One region of the Mycobacterium riyadhense genome, then DNA from elsewhere that is predicted to be linked to it. Evidence: riboswitches for the same ligand, from Rfam matches in the RefSeq annotation. Region 1 holds a riboswitch; the other holds the start of a gene.

Region 1 (4,857 bases):
GGCTGGGCAGCAGGGCTGAGCGCGGCCTGCACAGCCGCCGCATTGGCTGCCTCGGTCGCCGCGTAAGCGCTCTCAGCGGTGGCCAATGTCTGGGTGAACTGGGTTTGCAACGCCGCAAGTCGCGCGCTGATCGCTTGGAACTCCTGGCCGTACGCGCCGAACAGCTTCGCGATGGCGGCCGACACCTCGTCGGCGGCGGCCGTTGCCACCGCGGTCGTCGGCGCCGCCGCAGCAGCAGCGGCCGCATTGATCGCGGAACCAATTTCCGCCAATTCCGTAACCGCGGCCGCCAACGTTGGCAGCTGTGCGCTCACATATGTCATCGCGTCAACCCTCCCTGGCGGCCCGGGTCGCTCCCCGCAAAACAAACCCGATGAACCCGATGAACTCGCTGCTAACAGCCCGTGACTCCTGAGAATACGGCGACCCCGTGAGCATGTCTGGCCTTTGCGCAGACACCTAGAATCGGGTCAAGACAGCAATTTGCCGCGCACGCGTTCCACGTCCGCCTCGGTGATACCCGCGTCGCGTAGGTAACCGGCCAGCGATCCGAATGCCTCGTCGATCGTCTGCCAGGCGGCGGCCAGATACTCTGGGCGAACACCGAGGACCCCGTCGGACAACCGGGCCTTGGTGAAGGTCACCACCTCGGGTGTCACGGTGTCCACGCGCTGCTGGATCATGTCGGTGATCTGGGCTCTGAGCTGGGGGACGGCGTCGTTGCTGCGCAGGTAGTCGGCGACGATGACGTCGCGGTCCAGTCCGACGGCTTCCAGCACGGTCGCGACCACGAAGCCGGTGCGATCCTTGCCCGCAAAACAGTGCGTGAGCACCGGGCGTCCGGAAGCCAGCAGAGTGAATACGCGATGCACCGCGCGTTGCGCTCCGTTACGGGTTGGGAACTGGCGGTATTCGTCGGTCATGTAGCGGACGGCGGACTCCTCGATGGATTCCTCCGATTCGTCGGATTCGCCGTTGGTCAGTAGCTTGCGGAAAGCGGTTTCATGCGGAGCCGCGTCTTCGGTGTCGGCCTCGTCGTCGGCAAGGTCGGGGAACGGCAGCAGGTGGATCTCGACGCCGTCGGGAACCAGTCCCGGACCACGGCGGGCGACCTCGCGCGAGGCGCGCAAGTCGGCGACGTCGGTGATGCCCAGCCGGCACAGCATTGCGCGGCCGTCGTCGTCGAGGCGGCTCAGCTCGCTCGATCGAAACAGCCGGCCCGGGCGGAGCAGTGCCGCGGTGCTTTCTGAGACGTCACGAAAGTTCCATGCGCCCGGCAGATCGGCCATGTCAGGTGACCGCCGCCGCGAATGGGGACTTCTCCCGGCCGATTTCGGCGCGCGCGATGGTGCGCATGTGCACCTCGTCGGGTCCGTCGAAGATGCGCATGGCGCGATGCCACCCGTACAGCCGGGCCAACACGGTGTCGTCGCTGACGCCGGCGGCCCCGTGCACCTGGATGGCGCGGTCGACGACATCACACGTCACCGTTGGGGCGACCGCCTTGATCTGCGAGACCAGTAGGTGCGCTGCCTTGTTGCCGTGCTGATCGATCGTCCATGCGGCCTTCTCGCAGAGCAGCCTGGCCTGGTCGATCTCGTTGCGGGACTTGGCAATTGCCTCTCGAACCACGCCCTGGTCGGCCAGCGGCCGGCCGAACGCCACCCGGTTGCGAGCCCGGTCCACCATGAGCGCCAGCGCGCGTTCGGCCCCGCCGAGGGCGCGCATGCAGTGGTGGATTCGGCCCGGTCCCAGGCGGGCCTGGGCGATGGCGAAGCCGCTGCCCTCTTCGCCGAGCAGGTTGGTGGCCGGCACCCGGACATTGTCGTAGTTGATTTCGCAGTGCCCGTGCTGGTCCTGCCAGCCGAAGACGGGTGTCGAGCGAACGACCGTCACGCCTTTGGTGTCCATTGGCACCAAGACCATCGACTGTTGCTGGTGTGCGGCCGCCTCGGGGTTGGTGCGGCCCATCACGATGAGGATCTTGCAGCGCGGGTCCGCCGCGCCCGAGGTCCACCACTTACGCCCGTTGATCACATAGTCGGCGCCGTCACGCACGATGGACGTCTCGATGTTGCGGGCGTCGCTGCTGGCAACCGCCGGCTCGGTCATCGAGAAGGCGCTGCGAATCTCGCCGGCCAGCAACGGTTCCAACCACTGCTTGCGTTGTTCGTCGGTGGCGAACAGATGCAAGGTCTCCATGTTTCCGGTGTCCGGCGCGGCGCAGTTGAGTGCCTCGGGCGCAATCTCCAGGCTCCAGCCGGTCAACTCGGCCAGCGGCGCGTATTCCAGGTTGGTCAGTCCTGACTCGGCCGGCAGGAACAGGTTCCACAGGCCGTGCTCCTTGGCCTTGGTTTTCAGGTCCTCGATGATCGGGGGCACGGTGTGGTCGCGCGGGCCGGCCTCGTGGCGGTAGCGGTCGTATTCAGCCTCGGCCGGAAAGACGTATTCGGTCATGAAGTCGGACAACCGCTTGTGGTAGTCGATCGCCGTGGCCGACATCGCGAAGTCCATGTCCGCCACGATAGGACACGTGCGGCGGCGCTCACTTTGCCGGTCGCGAAAGGGCAAGCGGTCGGATACTCTCTGAATGCCTTTGAGTCGCGGCGGGAGAGTCCCGCCGATTCATTTCGGCAGGCGCCGCAGGAGCAAATCCTCCCCGGGAATCTCTCAGGCACACCTACCGCCGCGACGAGGCACCTCTGGAAAGCAGCCGTGCAATGCGGCTCACCGACGGGGCAAGCGAATCGTCACCAGACCGACGGTTCGCGAAACTCTCAGGTACAGCGACAGAGCGGGGAGGGACCGCGTTCGACCCTTCCCATTGTCCTGAGACCCGTAAGGCTGAGATGGCGCAACCCACTGCTGAAGCCGCAGCGCACGAAGATCTTTCCCGGCAACTGTCCAACCGTCACATTCAGCTGATCGCGATCGGTGGCGCCATCGGCACCGGCTTATTCATGGGCTCAGGAAAGACCATCTCGCTCACCGGTCCGTCGGTGATACTCATCTACCTGATCGTCGGTTTCATGTTGTTCTTCGTGATGCGCGCGATGGGCGAATTGCTGTTGGCCAACCTGCAGTACAAGTCCTTCATCGACTTCGCCGTCGATCTGCTCGGACCGTGGGCGGGCTTCTTCACCGGCTGGACCTACTGGTTCTGCTGGATCGTCACCGGCTCGGCCGACATTATTGCCATCGCCGGATACGTGAGCTTTTGGTGGCACGGTCTGCCGCTATGGATACCCGCATTGCTCGCGGTGCTGCTACTGATCGCGCTGAACCTGCCTACCGTCAAGGCATTCGGCGAGACCGAATTCTGGTTCGCGTTGATCAAGGTCATCGCGATCGTCGCGCTGATCGTCGTCGGCCTGGTGATGGTGTTCAACCACTTCAAGGCGCCCGGCGGTGCCACCGCGAGCTTCGCGAACTTGTGGAAGGACGGGTTCTTCCCCGCCAGCTCGATGGGATTCGTCGCCGCCTTCCAGATCGCGACGTTCGCGTTCGTCGGCATCGAGTTGGTCGGCACCACCGCGGCGGAAGTGAAGGCCCCCGAGCGCAATTTGCCGAAAGCCATAAACTCGATCCCCCTTCGGGTGATGCTGTTCTACGTGGCCGCATTGACCACGATCATGGCGGTGACACCGTGGCGCGAGATCAGCGCCGAACACAGCCCATTCGTTGCCATGTTCAGCCTTGCCGGCCTGGCCATCGCGGCGTCGGTGATCAACTTCGTCGTCCTGACTTCGGCAGCGTCAGCTGCGAATTCCGGAGTCTATTCGACATCGCGAACGATTTACCGGCTGGCGCTGGCGGGCGACGCACCCCGCCAGTTCGCCAAGCTCACCGCGCGGCGGGTACCGGCCAATGGGTTGTTCCTGTCCGGGGTGTTTCTGCTGTCGGCGGTGGTGATGGTTGCCGTCGGCAGCTCGATCATCGGGCCGTTCACGGTTGTCACCACGATTTCCGCGTTGTGCTTCATGTTCGTTTGGTCGATCATCCTGATCAGCTACCTGGTGTATCGCCGACGTCATCCGCAGCTACACGAGGCGTCCCGGTTCAAGATGCCCGGCGGGAGCGCCATGTGCTACGTGGTGCTGGCGTTCTTCGGGTTCCTCATCTGGGCGTTTGCCCAGAAGCACGACACGCTGCAAGCCCTGCTGGTGACGCCGGTGTGGTTCGCGGTGCTCGGTGTCTCCTGGCTGGTGCTGCGCCGACGGCCGCGCCACCTCGTCCGCGAGGCGGACTTCACATCGGAATTGCATGCCGGGGACAACCCATGACCATTAGCGTGTTCGACCTGTTCAAGGTGGGGATCGGACCGTCCAGCTCGCACACGGTCGGTCCGATGCTGGCCGCAGCTCGGTTCGTCGCCGACCTCGACCGGCGAGGAATGCTGGCCGACGTGTCCAGCCTGCGGGTTGATCTGTACGGGTCGTTGGCCGCGACCGCAGTCGGGCATGGCACCATGCCGGCGATCCTGCTGGGCCTGGAGGGCTACTACCCCGACACCATCGAAAGCGACGAGATGGAGCAGCGCCTGGCCGCTCTCCGGGCAACCGGACAGCTCACCTTGGCCGGCTCGGTCCCGATCGCCTTTGCCGAAGATGACATCGCGCGGCACCCACGAACAGTGCTGCCGCGGCACCCGAACGGCATGGTGATCACCGCGATCGGGCGCGATGGACGCGAATTGCACTCGGAGACCTACTTTTCCATCGGCGGTGGTTTCGTCATCACCGAATCCGAACCCGACCAGGCCGGCCCGGGCGCGGACACGCCATGGTCGTTCAGCTCGGCTGCGCAATTGCTCGCCCTGACCGACCGTCATCACGTGCGGATCAGTGACGTGATGCT
Region 2 (4,857 bases), 2.7 Mb from region 1:
TGAGGCAGACGTCGCGGTGCGGCTCGCCGCGACTGGCGTGGTACTCGTGGATCGCCAACAGTCCGGCGTACTCCCCTTGCGAGCCCGCGTTGGGTTGCAGCGAGACCGCGTCGTAGCCGGTGATCGCCACCAGCCAGCTCTCCAGATCGGCGATCAGACGACGCAGCCCGGCACTGTCGGACGCGGGGGCGAACGGATGCTGACGCGCGAATTCCGGCCAGGTGATGGACTCCATCTCGGTGGCGGCGTTGAGTTTCATGGTGCACGAGCCGAGCGGAATCATGCTGCGGTCCAAGGCGATATCCTTGTCCGCCAGCGTGCGCAGGTACCGCATCATCGCCGTTTCGGTGCGGTATTGGGTGAACGCCGGGTGGGTCAGGAATTCCGATGTACGCGTTGCGATATCGACACGCGCCGGGTTGGTCGCCGATACGCCGAACGCGTCCAGGACTATGGCCACGTGGGCGTCGGTGGTGGCTTCGTCGCAGGCGACTGACACGTGGTCGGCGTCGACACGCCACAAGTTGACACCGTTCGCCTTGGCTGCGGCCAGCACCTCATCGGCCCGCCCCGGCACTCGGGCCAACACCGTGTCAAAGTACCTGTCGTGCACCAGTGCATCGCCGAGGGCGCCGGCGATGCGCTCCGCGTACGCGTGTGCCCGCCGAGCGATTGTCCTGAGTCCGTCGGCACCGTGATAGCTGGCGTACATGGCGGCCATTACCGCCAACAGCACCTGTGCGGTGCAGATGTTGCTGGTCGCCTTGTCGCGGCGGATGTGCTGCTCGCGCGTCTGCAGCGCCAAGCGATATGCGAGCGTGCCGTCGCTGTCGACGGATACTCCGACCAGCCGACCGGGCAGCTGACGCGCATGCCTGGCATGTACTGCCAGGTACCCGGCGTGTGGACCGCCGAATCCCATTGGTACACCAAGACGTTGGGTGGTGCCGAACGCCACGTCCGCGCCGATCTCGCCGGGCGGGGTGATCAGTGTTAGCGCCAACAGGTCGGCGCCGATGGCCACCAGCGTGCCGCGGTCGTGGGCTTGCTCCACCAAAGCGGCCCAGTCCGTGATCCGGCCGCTGGCCCCCGGAAGCTGGGCGATGACGCCGAAGAACTCACCGTCTGGCAGCCCGTCGCGCAGGTCGGCCGACACGATCTCGATGCCCAACGGTTTGGCGCGGGTAGCCAGCACCGCCGCCGTCTGGGTAAACACGTCGACGTCAACGGCCAGCCGGTTGGCCGGGCCGCGCGCTGCGCGATGCATGAGCGTCATGGCCTCGGCGGCTGCGGTGCCTTCGTCGAGCATCGATGCGTTCGCGATCTCGAGGCCGGTGAGATCGGTGACCATAGTCTGGAAGTTCAGTAGGGCTTCCAGCCGACCCTGGCTTATCTCGGGCTGGTAGGGCGTATATGCGGTATACCAGGCCGGGTTCTCCAGGATGTTGCGCACCAGCACCTGGGGTGTGAATGTGTCGTAGTAGCCCTGGCCAATCATTGACACGGCGACGGTGTTGGCATCGGCCAGGGCCCGCAGCTCCGAAAGTGCCTCAGCCTCGGTGGCCGCCGGCGGGAGCCGGTCCAGACCCGGTGCGGAGCTGCCATCGGTCAACGGATCGAGGATGCCCGTTGGGAGCGCCTTTGCTGCCAGTTCGTCGAGCGAGTCGACACCGATGACGGTAAGCATGCTGGCGATGGCCTGACTGTCCAGCGCGATGTGGCGGTCGGCGAACGTTGCATGGTCGGACCCGAAAAGCTTCGAATGTTCGGTCAAGGCGGAACTCCTGACGACTAGGCACCACAAAGGGAATGGACTCGGGGCCCTCTCCCTCTGTCTTCACCCGTTCGCCGGGCGCCTGAGAGATTCGGCGCCGCGCATGCGTCGTGGCGCCTTTCCCCATCGGCGGGTGGCAACCGCTACGGATCGTCACCGCTTTCCAGAGGCATCGTGATCTGGCGCGGTCCTGGTGCCTGAGAGGTTGACGGAGAGGTATTGCTCCTTCGGCGTCCGCAGCTGGCAGCTACAGAACTCTCCCGCGCTAGAGCGATGCATTGCCCAGTCTACTGCCGAGCAGACGCAAAGTCGCCCGGGAACGTGCGTTCCAGGGCGACTTTGCGTCTGCTCGCCGTGAGAACTCGCAGCTAGCCGATCTTGCGGTCGCGATGCTTGCGCCGGGACGCCAGCTCGTCCTCCGGGGCGGCGATCGACTCGCCACCATCGGCACGCTCGCCGTGGAAATCGGCGATGACGCCGGTCAGCTCACGCATCGCGCCCGAGACGGCTATGCCGAACACGCCCTGGCCACCCTGCAACAGGTCAACGACCTCCTCGGCCGAGGTGCACTCGTACACCGTGGTGCCGTCGGAAAACAACGTGATGTTGGCCAGATCCTGGACACCGCGCTGGCGCAAGTGGTCGACCGCGACCCGGATGTTGTGCAGCGAGATACCGGTATCGAGCAGGCGTTTGACGATCTTGAGGACGAGGATGTCCTTGAACGAGTAGAGCCGCTGGCTGCCGGATCCTGCGGCGCTGCGGATCGACGGGACAACCAGCGATGTACGGGCCCAGTAGTCCAGCTGCCGGTAGGTGATGCCCGCGATCTGGCAGGCACTCGGACCCCGGTAGCCGACCAGCTCATCGGGCACGGAATCGTCGGGGAACAATCCGGGCTGCACGGGTTGGCCCGCAACGGCGCCGTCGCCGGCACCATTGGTGGCGTGGTCAGCAAGATCCAGCTGTCCTTGACGTGGCTGCTCGCTCACGGTGCTTCCTCTCGCCGATCGCGCTCTTGTCAATAGCTGCGTCACTGGCTGCCTCGGACAGCCACGTTTTCTCAGGCCCGAGTGCTAGAGAGCATACGCTTTTCGCTTGCTGCTGTGGCCCCGGTTGATCATCGATCGTCCTCAAAGTATGGCCGCCGCCGGGGTTTGTGGACGATATCCGCCAGGCGTGTCGACCTTGCAGTGTGTGAGATGAAACTCATCCGTGACGTTTGGCCCCTAGTTCGCGGCGCATTGCAGGCGCGCTAGGTGGCGGTTTGCTCGGCAGCTCCGCTCGCCGCTGCGGCCCGTTAGGTGGCTTTGAAATCGTCGGGTGACACGCTGTCGAGAAACTCCTTGAACTTCTCCACTTCGTCTTCGCGAACAGCGCTGTCGCTCTCTTCGTCGCTCTCGTCGGGTATCAGCAAACCGGCCTGGGCGAGGACGGCCTCCTCAACGTAGATCGGAACACCGACCCGTAGTGCTATCGCAACCGAGTCGGAGGGGCGTGCCGATACCTTGATATCGCGGTCGAAGATTAAATCGGCGTAAAAAGTACCCTCCTGAAGATCGACGATCCGCACCTCCTTGAGCGAATGCCCAAGCGCTGCAATGACATCCCTGATCAGATCGTGCGTCAGCGGACGAGGTGGCTCGACGCCTTGCTGTTCCAGCGCAATGGCCGCCGCCTCCGACTGGCCGATCCAAATCGGCAGATACCGATCACCGTTGGCTTCGCGCAGCAACAGCACCGGTTGGTTCTGCGGTTGCTCGACGCGAATGCCGACAACACGAACTTCACCCATCTGTGTTTGCCCTCCGCACATGCCGCCGCCGACTGTCCGCACTCAGCACGACGACGCGGTGCCGTCGAACACCAAGCTGTCGAACGAAGTCTAGTCCTCAGCGGTGAAGAAGGTCGCGAACGGCCGACTTGATCAACGAAGTATGCAAAGTAATGGCAAGCGCGGCGACCTCACGGGCCAAGTCGTCGGCGCGGTCACGGGCGCCTGCCTTATCGGCCTTGACCAATGGGCCCGCGATCTGGGCGATCAAATCCGACTGCCGGTCGGCCGCAGACCGAAAGGCGCGCAAATGCCGCGGCTCAACACCGTATTCGGACAACGCCCGCGCGCACTGGACGATCACTACGGCGTGTTCGTCGAAGAAGCCACCGGGTCCAGGGGTAACGACGCCGGCTTTGAGCAGGGCCGCGAGGAGGTTGTCGTCAACTCCTGCACGCTCCACCAGGTCTTCGCGACTGAGTCGGACGCGGGTGGGCGACACGGCTGCGGTGTCAGATTCTGCGCGATCAGTACCGTTGTCGGCTACCGACACCAATCGCGGTACACCGTAAGGGGATCCGAATGGCGGCAACTCCCCGTCGGGCTGAGCCTCCAGCTGCGCCCTGATCACCTTCAGCGGCAGGTAATGATCCCGCTGCGCGGTGAGGATGAAGCGCAGCCGAGCGCAGTCATACGCGGTGAATCTCCGGTACCCCGATGCAGCCCGCTGCGGCGTCACCAACCCCTCGGCCTCCAGAAATCGAATCTTGGAGATTGTGACATCCGGGAAGTCCGGTCGTAGCAGGTCCAAAACCGCCCCGATCGACATCCCGGCCAGCCCGGGGCTATCGGGTGCGCTCACTGGCCTCCGGTGCCCCCCTCGTCGTCACTTTGCTTGGGTCCGGTCAAGAACACCAAGCGGAACTTGCCGATCTGGACTTCATCACCGTTTGCGAGCACCGCGGAATCCACGGGCTCGCGGTTGACGTAGGTGCCGTTGAGGCTCCCGACGTCAACGACGCTGAACTCGTTGCCTTCCAACCGGAATTCGGCGTGACGACGGCTTACTGTGACGTCGTCGAGGAAGATGTCGCTGTCGGGATGCCGGCCCGCGGAAGTGATGGGTTGGTCGAGCAGGAAGCGGGACCCCGCGTTGGGACCCCGTTTGACGACTAACAACGCTGAGCCCGCGGGGAGTCCCTCCACCCCGGATACCGCGCTCTCGGCACCGGCCTGTGCGGGAGCGTCCAGCTCGTTGAGGAAGTCGGCGCGGAAGACGGACGTCGTCTCCACGGTGACTTCGTCAGAA

What was found. A riboswitch is a leader RNA that binds a small molecule or an ion and turns the genes downstream of it on or off. The one in region 1 is predicted to bind glycine.
Region 2: linked by a shared signal. The riboswitch ahead of gcvP (aminomethyl-transferring glycine dehydrogenase) and the one ahead of AADZ78_RS01395 (amino acid permease) in region 1 are both predicted to bind glycine.

Annotation. Positions count from the first base shown of each region.
Region 1 covers NZ_OY970456.1:312,473-317,329, forward strand. Annotated here, with positions in the region: gene AADZ78_RS01380 (PE family protein) at 1-323, opposite strand, end outside; gene AADZ78_RS01385 (tyrosine-protein phosphatase) at 471-1,289, opposite strand; gene AADZ78_RS01390 (acyl-CoA dehydrogenase family protein) at 1,291-2,502, opposite strand; glycine riboswitch at 2,693-2,803, shown strand; gene AADZ78_RS01395 (amino acid permease) at 2,850-4,283, shown strand; gene AADZ78_RS01400 (L-serine ammonia-lyase) at 4,280-4,857, shown strand, end outside.
Region 2 covers NZ_OY970456.1:3,038,881-3,043,737, reverse strand. Annotated here, with positions in the region: gene gcvP (aminomethyl-transferring glycine dehydrogenase) at 1-1,774, opposite strand, end outside; glycine riboswitch at 1,822-1,949, opposite strand; glycine riboswitch at 1,950-2,047, opposite strand; gene AADZ78_RS13605 (MerR family transcriptional regulator) at 2,143-2,766, opposite strand; gene AADZ78_RS13600 (bifunctional nuclease family protein) at 3,075-3,569, opposite strand; gene AADZ78_RS13595 (MerR family transcriptional regulator) at 3,667-4,410, opposite strand; gene garA (glycogen accumulation regulator GarA) at 4,407-4,857, opposite strand, start outside.